2 regions of the Caballeronia zhejiangensis genome follow, and region 1 is predicted to be linked to the other one. Evidence: riboswitches for the same ligand, from Rfam matches in the RefSeq annotation. Region 1 holds a riboswitch; the other holds the start of a gene.

Region 1 (7,557 bases):
CGAACTCAACACCGTGCTCAAGTACGAGTATCTGCCGCTCGATGAAGTGCTCGACGTGCTGAAGGCGCGGCCCGCGATGCTGCATGTCGTCGTGACCGGTCGCCACGCGCCCGATGCGTTGATCGAACTTGCCGATCTCGTCACGGAAATGCGGCTCGTGAAGCATCCGTATCGCGAGCAAGGCGTGAAAGCGCAACGCGGCGTCGAGTTCTGAGCGATGCCCGACTGCCCCGCTCTCTTCATCGGCGCGAGTGCGTCGCATCAAGGCAAGACCACGGTGACGGCGGCGCTTGCGCGTCATCACACGCGCCGAGGACTGAAGGTACGCGTGTTCAAGACCGGCCCGGATTTTCTCGATCCGATGATTCTCGAACGTGCATGCGGCGCGCCCGTTTATTCGCTGCATCTGTCGATGGTCGGGCTCGATGCGTGCCGCGCGTTGCTCGCCAAGGCCGCGCGCGAGGCCGATCTCATTCTCATCGAAGGCGTGATGGGTCTCTTCGACGGCACGCCGAGCAGCGCCGATCTGGCCGCCACGTTCAACGTACCGGTGCTCGCGGTGATCGGCGCGCACGGCATGGCGCAGACGTTCGGCGCCATCGCGTTCGGGCTCGCGCGTTATCGCGAAGATGTGCCCTTTCATGGCGTGCTCGCGAATCGCGTTGCATCGGCGCGTCATGCGCAGATGTTGTCGGAGACTATCCCCGTCGACTTGCGTTATTGCGGCCATCTGTCGAATGCGGACGATATCGCCTTGCCCGAGCGTCATCTCGGTCTCACGCAGCCCGATGAAATCGCGGGCCTCGACGCACGGCTCGACCGCGCCGCCGATGCAATCGCGCAAACGACGCTCGCCGATCTTCCGCCGCCCGTTCATTTCGACGATGCGACGCTGCCCGCGCCGCCGCGTCTGCTCGACGGCGCGCATATCGCCATCGCTCGCGATGCGGCGTTCTCGTTCGTGTATCCGGCGAATGTCGATGTGCTCATCGCCATGGGCGCGCGCATCAGCACGTTTTCTCCGCTCGCCGACGAACCCGCGCCGCACGATGCCGACGCGCTCTATCTTCCCGGCGGCTATCCCGAACTGCATGCCGCGGCGCTCGCTTCGAACGAACGCGCGCGTGCATCGATCGTTGCGCACGTCGAGCGAGCGAAGCCCTTGGTCGCGGAATGCGGCGGCATGCTGTATCTGCTCGACACGCTGACCGACATCGAAGGCACGCGGCATGCGATGCTCGGCATCCTTCCCGGCGACGCGGCGATGCAACGCAAGCTGTCGCGCCTCGCGATGCAGCGCATCGACACGACGCATGGAGCGATGACGGGTCACACATTCCACTACTCGACGCTCGACACGCCGATGCAGCCGGCGCTCAAGGCCGCTCATGCCACGACCGGCACCGAAGGCGAAGCGCTCTATCGGCATGGTTCGGTGTCGGCCACTTACATGCACGCTTACTGGCCGTCGAATCCGGCCGCGGCCGCTGCGCTCTTTCGCGGCGAATCACTATGACAACGACGCAAGACGATCTCGCTTTCACCATCGAACGCGCGAAAGCGCAGGAACCCATCGGCTCGCCATGCACCGATGTCTGCAAGCTCGATCAGGAAACGGGCCTGTGCCTCGGCTGCTTCCGAAGCCGCGAGGAAATCAAGACCTTCAGATCGATGGACGATGCCGCGAAGCTCGATCTGTTCGATGAATTGCTCAAGCGTCGTGCGGCGAAAGAGCAAACGAAAAGCCCGCGTTCCTGACGAAGCGCGAGCTTCATGAGCGACGCCGAACCGCTTACGCCGCAGCCATTCTTCTCACCGCCGGCCGCTCGAGTTCACGCGCTGCGAGCGCACCGAACACGAGACCGAGCGTCGTCCATAACAGCGCCTGCATGCCGATAGCGGCCACGCGGAAATTCCACAGCAGCGAAGCGGAGAAATCCGGGGGCACTTCATCGACGGACGGCAGCGCGACCTGCGCCGCCACGATCACGACGATATACGCAGCCGCCGCGATGAGCGTCGCGTTCCACCCGCCATGCCGCGCCACCATGCGCCGCTGCAAGCGCACGGCGAAGACGGCAGCCGCGATGGAAATCGCCACCATGCCGAAGAAAAGCGCCGTGCGCGGCCCGATGGTCTCGGCATTGCCGACAGCGGGCGGATTGGGCGGGTACTTGAGGAACGGCACGATGGCGACGCTCACGAAGCCGAACAGCGCGAGCAATGCCGACGTGCCGCGCGCGCGCAACGCGCCGAGCCGTCCATAAGCAAACGCGAACACGAGCGAGAAGAGACCGCCGAGCGCGGTGCCGAACACGGCGACGCCGGTCAGAAGGCCGAGGCCCGCTTGCGTATCGCGAGACACGAGCGCTTCGTCGCCGTGATCGTGCGAATGCGCTTGCGTGGCAGCCGCATCGGCATGACCGTGCTCATGTTCGTGTTCATGCTCGTGCTGTTCCTCGAACGCGATGGCGCGTGCCACCGACGGTTCACCGAACGCACGCGCGAAGCCGAAGCCGATCAGGCCCGCGACCAGTCCCGCGATCATGCCGCGTATCAGCAAAGTGCGAATCATGATGCTTCCTCAGTGGCACGGAAAGCCGAGCAAATGCCGGCCGTCATGCACGAATTCGTGGACGTACGTGCCCGAGAAAATCGACGTCGCGCCCTGTTCGGCGCCGACGAAATAGATTGCGATCAGCAGAATGAGGCCGATGAAGACGGCCCACGGCAACACTTCACGCACCGGAATGGGCACGGGTGCATCGAGTGACGGGGAAACCGGAGCGGAAAAGACCGGCGCGTTGGAAGCATTCATGGTGGTTCTCCAGGGAAAAGCGCGTCCCGATTGACGAAGAGCATGCAGCGGGGTCTGACTCGCGGCGCCGCGCTTTCGCGTTGACGTACCGCACACAGTGGCGCGACCGTGCCGGGTTTGCACCGGCTTCCTCGCACTGCAAGCTTGCCATTCTATGATGATCCGCTGCAAAGTAAAACGATTCCGATTCGACCGCCACCTGCCTTGGAACTCATTCTTCTCTGTCACGCCGCCACGCGCGCGATGAAAACCGGGCACTTTCCCACCGGCGACGAACCTCCCGAGCGCGATGCGCGCGCGCAGCTCGCGTCATTGCACGCCTTGCCCGACACGCGCGTGATTGCGAGTCCCGCGCGCGTCGCGCGTGAAACGGCGGCGTGGATCGCGGATGCATTCGAGATCGTTCCCGCGTTCGACGACATCGACTATGGCCGCTGGCGCGGGCATTCGATACGCGAAACGGGCGAGCGCGAACCGGAACATGTCGCTGCCTGGCTCGCGGATCCCGATGCGCGTTCGCACGGCGGCGAAAGCGTCGCCATGCTCGCCGCGCGCGTCGCCGAGGGCTTCGCTTCGATCGACCGGCTCGACGCGGGGCGCTGCATCGTCGTCACGCATGCGATCGTCGTGAAAGTGGCGCTCGCGCATGCGCTTCGCCTGCCGCTCGCATCGATCTATGGGATGAACTTCGCGCCGCTCTCGTCCACGGTGCTGGAACGCGCCTCGCCCGCCGATACGTGGACCGCCCTGAACTTCGCTCCATACGAATAGCTCAAAGCAGACAGCGCATCGCGTGCGCGGTGCGCGTTCGACTCAACCAGGAGACTCAGATGGCGCATTACGTGGATGGATTCGTCGTACCCGTACCGATCGACAAGGTCGACGCTTATCGCCGCATGGCCGAAGCCGCCGGCAAGATCTGGCTGGAACACGGCGCACTGGAGTTCGTGGAAACCATCGCCGACGACGTGAAGCCCGGCAAGCTCACATCGTTTCCACAGAGCGTGCAGATGAAGGAAGGCGAGACCGTCGCGTTCTCGTATATCGTCTACGAATCGCGCGAGCAGCGCGATAGCGTCAACGCCAAAGTGATGGAAGACCCGCGCCTCAAAACGATGATGGAATCCGGCGAGACGCCGTTCGATCCTCAACGCATGTTCTTCGGCGGCTTCACGACCATCGTCGAACTCGGGCGCGACTGATCGTTCTTATCCGCTCAATCGAGTCACTACTTCGAAGGAACCGCATCGACATGTATATCGCCATGAACCGCTTCAAGATCGTGCCCGGCGCCGAAGCCGACTTCGAACGTCTGTGGACGAGCCGCGATACGCATCTGAAGGATGTGCCCGGGTTCGTCGAGTTTCATCTGCTCAAAGGACCGGTGAAAGACGATCACGTTCTGTATTCGAGCCATACGATATGGGCGAATCAGGCAGCCTTCGAAGACTGGACGCGTTCGGACGCGTTTCGCGCCGCGCATCGCAATGCCGGCGGTGAGACGCGCCAGCTTTATCTCGGTCATCCGGAATTCGAGGGCTTCGAAGTCATTCAGACCGTCAAATAGAGCGGTCAAGGCGCAACCGAACGTTCGCGCACTTTTCGGCGAGCACGCGCGTTTTACACACGTGTGAAAAAACGCGCTTCGCCGAAGCTGTCTTTTCAGACGTGTTCTAGGCCTTTGCGCCGCGCGCCATGCGCTGCAGCGTCGATGAATCGATCGCCGCCGCGCAGATTCGCACCGCTTCCTTCAGCGTGCGCGGACGCCCCGCACCGAATTGCGATTCCAGCATCGCGACGGCGCGCAGACGCTCGTCATTGCCGAGTTTCTCGCCCGTCGCAAGCTCAAGAACCGAGATGAAATAAGCCGCAGGCGGCGCCGCGCTCGCATGCGGAGTCGTCTGGCGTTCCCCGTCCGCCGCGCCACCCGCGCCCTCACGTCCGTCGTCGCGCGCCGGAATCCACGGGTGCCACTTGCTGTCGTATCGACTTTTCATGGGTTAGTTCGCTGGCTCGATTGCTGTGGCGCACCTTGGCGCCGTTTGTCATGTGACGCTTATGGCGTCTCTGTCATTAAAGAGACTTACAGCAAGTACCGTTCCAAGCTGGCGTTCCCCTTGCACGGCCTAGCGCGCCGCGACGCTTTCCTCCGACAAAACCGCACGCGCGACGCGACATGCCGCAAGATCCCAAGCCGCGCAGCCGACCGATTTGAACATCACCGGTTGCAATGCATCAACGGCTTTGGACGGCGCCGCGAGCGCGAGCGCCAATGCGTGCACATCGTTCCATTCGACGCTCGCGAGAATGAAATCGCCTGCTTCGTGACGCGCGCCCGCAGGGTCGTCGACGTAAAGCGCGCTTGCATGCACGGTCGCGGCGGCGATCTCGGCGGCATCGGCGGTGAATGCGCCCACGCCGATCACGAGGCGGCCCGCGCGCGCGGGCAACGTATAGACCGGCGTCTTGCTCGTGGTCGCGGCGATGACGACATCGATCGAATCGGGAATCGTGGTCTCGTCGAGCGCGGCAAGCTGCTTCGAAAGCGATGCATGCGCCGCACAGAACTCGCGCGCGCGCCCGGGACGCGAGCCTTGCACGACGATGCGCGCATCGGGATAAATAGCGGCGAGCGCCTCGACGTGATACGCAGCCTGCTTGCCCGTACCGATGACGAGCACCTCGCGCGGCGCGGCATCGTGAAGCGCGCGGATCGCGAGCATCGATACCGCCGCCGTGCGCCGGCCCGTCACCGTCGGGCCATCGAGCATGAATTGCGGCACGCCCGTCATGGCATCGTAGGCGGTCACCTGACCGTGGATCGTCGGCAGGCCGAGCGCGCCGTTGCCCGCGCAAACGTTCACGAGCTTGTGCATCGCGAGATCGGCGGCGCTCGCGGGCATCGACAACATCACGCCGCCTTCGATCGGCACCACCATGCGCTCTGGACTCACGATGCGTCCCGCCGCGTAATCGAGCATCGTCGCGGCGAGGGTGTCGACGAGCCGATCATACGGCACGAGGCGCGCGGTTTGAGCTTCGTCGAAACTATGGATCGTTGCGGTCATCGCGTTCGCTCGCTTGATATGGGGAAGATGAAATCGAACTTCAAAATCCCATCGAAGTGCCGGAACATTCTAACGGCGCGCGACGCCGCGTCATAAAGCAGCGAATCGCTCGCTAGAATGAACGAATCAGCCGCTGTCATGTGACTGCCATCGAATGTCGTCACAATCGGCCGTCCCGCGCCGCGACCGTCATCGCGACGGCGGCAGCCCAAGAACGCCACGGAGCCCCTCATGAACACGACGGAAAAGCAGCGCCGTTTCCACGCCGACATCATCGACAGCTACGACGAAGAGTTCGAGATGGAGATCGACGATCGCTTCCTGGACGGCGAATCGACTTTCTCCGATGAAGAGCGTCAGTTACGCAAGACCTATTTTCGCGAGCTGTTTCGCTTGCAAGGCGAACTCGTGAAGCTGCAGGACTGGGTCGTGCACGAGGGGCATCGGCTCGTGGTGCTGTTCGAGGGACGCGATGCGGCGGGCAAAGGCGGCGCGATCAAGCGCATCACGCAACGGCTGAATCCGCGCGTGTGCCGCGTGGCCGCCCTGCCCGCGCCGAACAATCGCGAGCGCACGCAATGGTATTTCCAGCGCTACGTGTCGCATTTGCCGGCGGCGGGCGAGATCGTGCTGTTCGATCGAAGCTGGTATAACCGCGCGGGCGTCGAGCGCGTGATGAACTTCTGCACGGACGAAGAGTATGAGGAATTCTTCCGCTCGGTTCCCGAGTTCGAGAAGATGCTCGTGCGAAGCGGCATTCAGATCGTGAAGTACTGGTTCTCGATCACCGACGACGAACAGGAAGTGCGCTTCCAGGCGCGTATCGAAGATCCTTTGAAGCAGTGGAAACTGAGCCCGATGGCCCTGGAGAGCCGCCGCCGATGGGAGGCCTACACGGCGGCCAAGGAAGTGATGCTTCAGCGCACGCACATTCCCGAAGCGCCGTGGTGGGTCGTGCATGCCGTCGACAAGAAACGTGCGCGCCTGAACTGCATTCATCACTTGCTGAGTCAGGTGCCGTATCACGATGTCGAGCATCCGCCGATCGAACTGCCCGACCGCGTGTTCAATCCCGATTATTTGCGCCAGCCCGTGCCGGATGAGATGTACGTTCCCGAAGTGTATTGAGGTCGATAGCGCGGCGCGCGTCAGCAGCAGTTGTTGCAGGGCAGATGCTTCACGCTCGCGCCATTGCGCTGACGCGAAACCGCATGACGCAGCGCGAACTGATATGCGTGCTGCGAACCTCTCAATACCATTACGAACATTACTTGCGCGAGATTGAAGTCGAGCGTGACCATCAGGCGCGTCAACAGTAGCAGTGGCAACACCACCGCCGGCTGATACAGTTGTTTTGCGATCAAGTCTTTCATCATCGGCTCCCTATCCCATGATTGAAATTCTATGGATTCGAGCCGTGCGGATAAACGCCCCGCAGGTGAAGACATATGTTCCGGGAGGCGAACAATCGAGCTGTCATCGATGCGCGCCCCGAGAAAAAATGGCCCTGCGCGATGCAGGGCCATCTTCATGCTACTTCTGCGCGAGACTCGGCTCGGGCACCGGCGTGGGCTTCGCATCGCCCCAGCCGCCGCCCAGTGCGCGGATCAAATTCACCGTCGATACCGCCTGCGTGCCCCGCAACTGCACCGAGGCGCGCTGCGTCTGCAA
Region 2 (7,557 bases), on a different replicon from region 1:
CGCCGGCGAACGCGAGCAATGCGCCCGACGCGAAGCCCGCGAGCGCGCGCGGCAGACGCAAGGTCAGCACGATGTCATCGGCGATATCGGGCGTCGCCGAGTGCGCGTGAAAGAGCGCGCCGATCGCGCGCGATACGGGCAACGCGACGCTGCCCATCGCGAGCGACGCGACCAGCACGACGAGCGTCGCTGCGCCGAGCGCGATCCAGATCGCGGTGGCGCGGCTCGCGTTCATCGCGCGCGGACGTTCAGCCACGCGGCTCACGACGGATGCCAGCCCAACGTGATGTACGCGCCGCGTCGTGGCGTGTTGTACGAGTACGCAAGTTCATAGTCCTTGTCGAACAGGTTGTCGATGCGCGCCGTGACGTACCACGACTTCGAGATGTCGTAGCGCGCCGACAGATTCACGATGCCGTAGCCCGCGAGCGTCGAATCGTAATCGCTGCGTTGACCGCTCACGATCCATTCGCCACCGACGCGCCACGGCCCGATCGTGCGATGCGCCGTCAGCGTCGCGAAATGCCGCGCGCGCCGCGTCAAATCCTCGTGATTCGTTTCGTCGACGGGATTCTGGAACGTGACGCCCGCGCGCACATCCGTTGCGCCGACGTGCCCCGCCCACGATCCCTCGATGCCCTGCACCTTCGCGCGCCCGACGTTCTGCGCGACATAGTAGAAGCCGCCGTCGGACACGTAATCGATCAAATTCGAATAGCGCGTCTGAAAAAGCGTCACGCGCACCACGCCGAGCGCATTCGATGCGTACTGCAACGCCGCCTCGACCGAATGACTGCGCTCCGGCTGAATCGACGGATTGCCGCTCAGCGGATAGTAGAGATCGTCGAAGCTCGGCGCGCGAAACGAGGCCGAATAGCTCGCGCTCGCCTTCCAGTGCGCGTCGAAGTTATACGCGTAGCCCAGATAGTAGCTGTTCGCGCCGCCGAAATCGGAATACTGATCGCGGCGCAGATTCGCCTGCAACTCGTTCGCGCCGATGTGCCCCACGTAACCCGCGAACATCGAATTCACATGACGGTCGGGCGCGCTGAACTGATCGGAATCGAGCGTCTGATCGAGATGCTCGTAGCCGAAGAGCAGCTTGTGCGCGTCGCTGATCCGCACGTCGTTCTGCCACGTATATTGCCGGTTCTCCGAATCGAAACGGCTCGTATAGACGCCGTTCTGCTCGATGTTCGCGCGGTCCTGTCCCTGCGCGATCGTGAAGTGCGTCGTCCAGTTATCCGTGACGCGGCCGTTCGCGAACACCGACGCCGAGCGCACGCGATCGTGCGTTTCGTTGATATCGGTCGGCTGGCCATAGGCATCGTCGAAACTGTTGATGCCGTTCGATTGCAGGAAGCGCACGCCCGCGTCCCACTTGTCGCTGAACTCGTGACGCAGCGTCGCCGCGACGCTCTCGTTCAGATAGCCGTTCGCGTTCGGATTGGCGCCGGGCGCGATTCCCGGATCGATCGACGAGAAGCCGTCGGTTTTCTCGCGCGAGACGTTCACGCTGAAGGTCGTGCGGCCGTCCTTGTCGAGCGCGCCGCTCACGCCCGCCGATTGCCGCTGCGTGTGATAGCTGCCGTACTCCGCCTCGAAGTTGAAGCGCGGCGGATGCGCCTCGCCTTCCTTCGTGAAGATCTGCACGACGCCGCCAATCGCATTCGATCCATAGAGCGCCGACACGTTGCCGTTCACGACCTCGACGCGCCCGATCTGGTCGAGCATCAATTGCGATAGCTGTGCCGCGCCGAGCGACGCCGATTCGACGCGCACGCCGTCGATCAGCACGAGCGATTGCGACGACGCCGCACCGCGTATGAAAAGCCCCGAGTTCGAGCCCGGTCCGCCGTTGCGCGTGATCTGCACGCCGGGCGCGAGCGCGACGAGTCCGAGCGCGTCGCTTGTGTTTGCATCGGCGATGTCCTGCTCGTCAAAAAGCGATGTCTGCGGAATCGATTCGGCAAGCGGCTGCGGCGCGCGCGTCGATGTGACGACGACGGGCGCAAGCGTTTGCGTGCTGTCTTCCGTCTGGGCCGCCTGTGCAGCGCCGGCGAACGGCAAGGCGCCGATGGCCGCAACGAGCGCGCCATGACGGGAGAGACCGCTTCTGAGCGCGGCCAGTGGCAATACCATGTGTGAAGTGTTCCGTTTCGCGTGAGCGCGACCCCGCTCCCCGCGAGGACGATGCGCGACGAACGCACCGCGCCATGCGCGCCGATGCGTCGGACTCCGGCCGGTATCCGGGCTGGCGATCAATCGTCTCGCCTTCCCGCGCATGGCGCGCAGTGGCATCGACACGTTTCTTGCAGTCGCGCGCGTGCGACGAATTTCGACACGCTCGCGCGGCAAAAACGCGCATGAGACGACTTGCAACTTGCGTTGCGGTCGCTTACCGTTGCGGGGGCAGCACAGGTTGGCTCGTCGTCGATTGCGGCGACTTCGCTCCCTGTTTCCCGTTTGACTGCATCCACGAGATCCGCGGATGCGAGCACCAAAAGTGCGGCAAGTGTAGGAGCGCGGTTCGGGGCCGTCAAGAAAACCGCGCGGGCAGACTGGCGCGGCGCATGACGAATCGAACGAGAAGCGAAAGAGAAGCGGCCGGCCTGTCATCACGAGCGTTGCGGGGCGCTCGCGTTTTCTGCACACGAATGCATCGCGACATGCGCTTGATTCGAAGGATTAAGCGCTAGATCGCGTGTTGTTACGTCTCGAAACGAGACATTTATCGGAAGCTCCGTTGAACCGCGCTAAAATGCGAGGTCTTTAGAGGACGCAGCACATGCTCAACGAACTCGAATCACTGTCAGGAAACATCGGCCGGCTGATCCAGATCAGCGAGCGCCACAAGCAGGCGCATCAAGCGCTGCAGGAACAACTCGAACAGCTGCGCGCCGACTATGCGAACGTGCAGGCCGAGCTCGCGCAAGTGCGCGAAGAGCGCGATACGCTGCAGTCCGAACGCGATTCGCTGTCCGCGAAAATCGACGACGCGCAAATCCGCCTGAACGCGATTCTCGAAAAGCTGCCGCGCGGCAAGTCCGCGCAACATGCCGAGTCCGACAATCAACTCGATCTCCTCGAAGCCGATTCCCAGGAAGCACATGAAACGGAATTGCACGGCGAGCATCATCAGGGAGAGAAGGCATGACGACCACGCAGATCGAAGTATCCATTCTCGGGCAGCCGTATCGTCTCGCGTGCTCGCCGGAAACCGAAGGCGCATTGCGTGAAGCCGTCGCGCGCGTCGACGCCGAAATGAACAAAGTGCGCAATGCAAGCAGCGTGCGCGGCACGGATCGCATCGCGGTGATGGCGGCGCTTTCGCTGGCGTCGGAATTGCTTAAGCTGCAGGACAGCGTGCGTCACGGCGAGGCCTTCCCCGCCGAAGAAATCCGCCGCACGATGCACTCGATGAACGAGCAATTGGGCGCGGTCATTGCGCAACACGAAGCGCAATAAGGCAGATGCGCGTCGAGTCAATCAGCGCGCAATGTCAATCGAAAAAAGAAACTGCCGAAGTAGCGTGAAGAGGCTGCAGAAGGCAAACGATTGGTGTAGAGTGACGTTTCCCTGCCTGGTACGCCAAGGTCATATATTCCTTGAACCAATGCTACATTGGCACGGTTGCGGAACCTTGCAGCACGGGCGCGCGCGTCGCTAGTCCGATGTACCCGAAGTGTTGCTTACCGCGACCAATCTTGAACCCAGGTTCAGGATGCCGGCCTAGCGGCTGTGGCGGGGACCTCATTCAAGAAACGGCATCGGTTTTTCCGATGCCGTTTTCGTTTGTCCCTGCCGTTCGCTCTTCGATTCATGCACACGACCATGCGCTACTGGCTGATGAAGTCCGAACCGGACGAAGCGAGCATCGATCATCTCGCGCACGCGCCGAAAAAAACCTTGCCGTGGACGGGCGTACGCAACTATCAGGCGCGCAACTTCATGCGCGATCAGATGCAGATCGGCGACGGCGTGCTCTTCTATCATTCGAGCTGCCCGGAGCCGGGCATCGCGGGCATCGCGAAAGTGTGCTCGACGGCGTATCCGGATCCCACGCAATTCGATCCGAAGAGCGATTACTACGATCCGAAATCGACGCAGGAAACGCCGCGCTGGATGCTCGTCGACGTGAAGTTCGTGAAGAAGACGCCGCTCATATCGCTCGCCGCGTTGCGCGAACATCCAGAGCTTGCCGACATGCAAGTGCTCGCGCGCGGCAACCGGCTCTCGATCACGCCCGTGACCGAAGCGCAATGGCGATTTATTACCGAGCACCTCGTCTAACAAGGAACTTACGACTTCACGAATGCGACTAAATCCCGTCGCACGTACGCGATGTCACGGAGTCCTTCGATGCTCAATAAGAAAACCGCCGCCGCCTTCGCCCTGCTCGCGATGTCCGGTGCCGCGCTTACGTTGTCTCAAACCGCCGCTGCGCAGACGGTGATAACGCAGCCACAGCCCTCGGGCGTGCTCTCGCTCTCCGCACAAGCGAGCGCGCAAGTGCCGCAGGATGTCGTCAACATCACGCTCTTCTACGAACAGGAAGCGGCCGATCCGTCGTCGCTCACCAGCACGCTCAATCAGCGCGCCGAGGCCGCGTTACGCGAAGCCAAAGGTGTCGACGGCGTGACCGCGAAGAGCGGCTCGTTCACCGTCTATCCGTCGACGGATCGCGACGGCAAGATTTCCGCGTGGCGCGGGCGCACGGAAGTCGTGCTCGAATCGCATGACTTCGCGGCGGCATCGAAGCTCGCGGGCAAGATGAGTTCGTCGATGCAAGTGGGTAGCGTCGCGTTCTCGCTGTCGCCCGAAGCGCAGCGCGCGGCCGAGCAAAAGCTCGTCTCGCAAGCCATCGATTCGTTCCGCAAGCAGGCGCAAAGCGCCGCGCAAGGCTTCGGCTACAGCAATTTCACGATTCGGGAAGTGAATGTCGGACGGAGCGGCGCGCAGCCGCGTCCCGTCATGATGATGCAATCGCGCGCGATGAGCGCCGATGCGAAGATGGCCCCGATCGCGATGGAAGCCGGCACGACCACGGTGACAGTCGACGTTTCCGGCTCCGTACAAATGGGACGCTAAACGTCGCTCACGCTGTTCACGCGGGGCGGCGTTCGACCGCCCCGCTCTTTCCTCAAGCCTTTGCGGATTCGGGCGGCAGGCGCAGATTGCGCTTGTAGGCCCACACCATCATTACCACGCCGGCGACGATCATCGGCAGCGAAAGCCATTGGCCCATCGAGAGATTGAGCGCGAGCAAGCCGAGATAATCGTCCGGCTCACGCGCGAATTCCACGGTGAAGCGCGCGAGTCCATAACCGATCAGGAACAGCGCCGAAATCGCGCCGACCGGACGCTGCTTGCGCGAGAACGTCCAGATCACGATGAACAGCACGAGCCCTTCCAGCGCGATTTCGTACAACTGCGACGGATGACGCGGCAGCATGTGGTAACGCTGAAAAATTTCCGTGAGGTGATACTGCGCGTCGAGCTGCGGATTCTTCGAGAGCCACACGGCGTCGTCGTTCGTCGAGTTCTGGAAGAGCATCGCCCACGGCGCGTTCGGGTCCGTCACGCGGCCCCACAGCTCGCCGTTGATGAAATTGCCGAGTCGCCCCGCCGCGAGACCGAGCGGCACCATCGGCGCGACGAAATCCGTCACCTGCAGCCACGTGCGCTTGCGGTGATACGCGAACAGCACCATCGCGAGCGTCACGCCGAGAAAGCCGCCGTGAAACGACATCCCGCCTTCCCATACCTTGAAGATATCGAGCGGATGCGCGGCGTAATAACTGGCCTTGTAAAACAGCACGTAGCCAATGCGCCCGCCCAGAATCGTGCCGAGCACGCCGTAGAACAGCATGTCGTCGATGTCCTTCACGGTCCAGCCTTGCGCGGCGACATAAGGCAGCCGCAGCCGCAACCGGCCGATGACGATGGCCGACACGAACGCCACCAGGTACATGAGGCCGTACCAGCGCACGGCGAGCGGTCCGAGATGAATCGCGATGGGATCGAAATTGGGATGTATGAGCATTCTGATGTGGGAATCTTTAAGCGGGCTACAGGGGCGAATCATACAGAACCGGCGCTTTCGGCCCTCGAACGGACGATTTCGATGAACCCGGCGAGCACCGGACTCACTTCCGCGATCCGCCATACCAGCCCCGTTTCCACGAAAGGACCGGGATCGAGAAGCGGACGATACACGACGCCCGTGCGCCTTAGATGACGCAGCGATTGCGGCACGAGCGCGACGCCCATGCCGGCGGACACGAGGCTCACGATGGTCTGCATCTGGATCGCCTCCTGGCCGATACGCGGCGTGAGCCCGGCCGCGCCATAGCAGCCCATGATGATGTCGTGCAAGCCGGGCGCGAGACGCCTCGGAAAGACGACGAGCGGCGCGGCGGCGAGATCGTGCAGGTCGACGGGTTCGTCTTCGCTCGAATTCAGCTCTTGCGCCTGCTTCTCGGACATCGCGATCATCAGCGGCTCGCGCGCGATCGGCACATACTCGAGCGACGACGCGTAACGCGGCGGCAGCGGCGGAATGACGAGGCCCGCATCGACGCGCCCGGCGACGAGTTCGTCGATCTGCACGTCGCTCGTCGCTTCGGTCAGTTGCAGACGCACGCCGGGATGACGCGCACCGAAATCGCGCAGCAGCGCCGGCAGAAGCCCGTAATCGGCGGTGGAGACGAACGCGAGCGACAGCACGCCCGCCTCGCCGCGCGCGAGCGATTGCGCGAGCGGACGCAGTGCATCGGCGGATGCGAGCAGGCGGCGCACTTCCGGCAACAGATCCTTGCCGACGGGCGTCAGCTCCACGGTCCGTTTCGTGCGCACGAAAAGCGCGACGCCGAGCGATTCTTCCAGCGCGCGGATCGCCTGCGAGAGCGGCGGCTGCGTCATCGCGAGGCGCGCGGCGGCACGGCCGAAGTGCATCTCTTCGGCGACCGTCACGAAATAACGCAGGAGCCGTAGTTCCATTGATATGTTTTGCGACCTAGTAAGCCCTGAATAATATATTGGACAGACACATAGCGCGGTTGCATTCTTGCTGCATCAAATCAAGAACATCCCCTCAGGAGCACACCATGGCCTTCAATCGCCGCTCGAAGCACATTACTCAGGGCGTCGCGCGCTCGCCCAATCGCTCGATGTATTACGCCCTCGGCTACAAGGAGGAGGACTTCGACAAGCCGATGATCGGCGTCGCCAATGGCCACTCGACGATCACGCCGTGCAACGCGGGCTTGCAGCGCCTCGCGGACGCCGCCGTCGAATCGATCAGGAAATCCGATGCGAATCCGCAGATTTTCGGCACGCCGACGATCTCCGACGGCATGTCGATGGGCACCGAAGGCATGAAGTACTCGCTCGTGTCGCGCGAGGTAATCGCGGACTGCGTCGAGACCGCCGTGCAAGGCCAGTGGATGGACGGCGTCGTCGTGATCGGCGGCTGCGACAAGAACATGCCGGGCGGCATGATCGGCATGGCGCGCATGAACGTGCCGTCGATCTATGTGTATGGCGGCACGATTC

What was found. Region 1 has a riboswitch for cobalamin ahead of LDZ23_RS18860 (CbtB domain-containing protein). Riboswitches for the same ligand answer to the same signal wherever they lie in the genome.
Region 2: linked by a shared signal. The riboswitch ahead of LDZ23_RS02930 (TonB-dependent receptor domain-containing protein) and the one ahead of LDZ23_RS18860 (CbtB domain-containing protein) in region 1 are both predicted to bind cobalamin.

What each region holds. Positions count from the first base shown of each region.
Region 1 is NZ_CP084284.1:935,083-942,639, forward strand. Features, by position in the region: gene cobO (cob(I)yrinic acid a,c-diamide adenosyltransferase) at 1-214, shown strand, start outside; gene LDZ23_RS18845 (cobyrinic acid a,c-diamide synthase CobB) at 218-1,516, shown strand; gene LDZ23_RS18850 (DUF1289 domain-containing protein) at 1,513-1,758, shown strand; gene LDZ23_RS18855 (CbtA family protein) at 1,793-2,575, opposite strand; gene LDZ23_RS18860 (CbtB domain-containing protein) at 2,585-2,818, opposite strand; cobalamin riboswitch at 2,848-2,974, opposite strand; gene LDZ23_RS18865 (histidine phosphatase family protein) at 3,023-3,589, shown strand; gene LDZ23_RS18870 (DUF1428 domain-containing protein) at 3,649-4,020, shown strand; gene hmuQ (heme-degrading protein HmuQ) at 4,071-4,385, shown strand; gene LDZ23_RS18880 (hypothetical protein) at 4,492-4,815, opposite strand; gene lhpI (bifunctional Delta(1)-pyrroline-2-carboxylate/Delta(1)-piperideine-2-carboxylate reductase) at 4,945-5,886, opposite strand; gene ppk2 (polyphosphate kinase 2) at 6,118-7,014, shown strand; gene LDZ23_RS34930 (hypothetical protein) at 7,035-7,418, opposite strand; gene LDZ23_RS18900 (efflux transporter outer membrane subunit) at 7,420-7,557, opposite strand, start outside.
Region 2 is NZ_CP084283.1:618,011-625,567, reverse strand. Features, by position in the region: gene LDZ23_RS02935 (FecCD family ABC transporter permease) at 1-265, opposite strand, end outside; gene LDZ23_RS02930 (TonB-dependent receptor domain-containing protein) at 262-2,142, opposite strand; cobalamin riboswitch at 2,224-2,521, opposite strand; gene LDZ23_RS02925 (ATPase) at 2,789-3,157, shown strand; gene LDZ23_RS02920 (cell division protein ZapA) at 3,154-3,468, shown strand; RNA gene ssrS (6S RNA) at 3,574-3,755, shown strand; gene LDZ23_RS02910 (EVE domain-containing protein) at 3,835-4,293, shown strand; gene LDZ23_RS02905 (SIMPL domain-containing protein) at 4,363-5,091, shown strand; gene lgt (prolipoprotein diacylglyceryl transferase) at 5,144-6,046, opposite strand; gene LDZ23_RS02895 (LysR family transcriptional regulator) at 6,085-7,002, opposite strand; gene ilvD (dihydroxy-acid dehydratase) at 7,110-7,557, shown strand, end outside.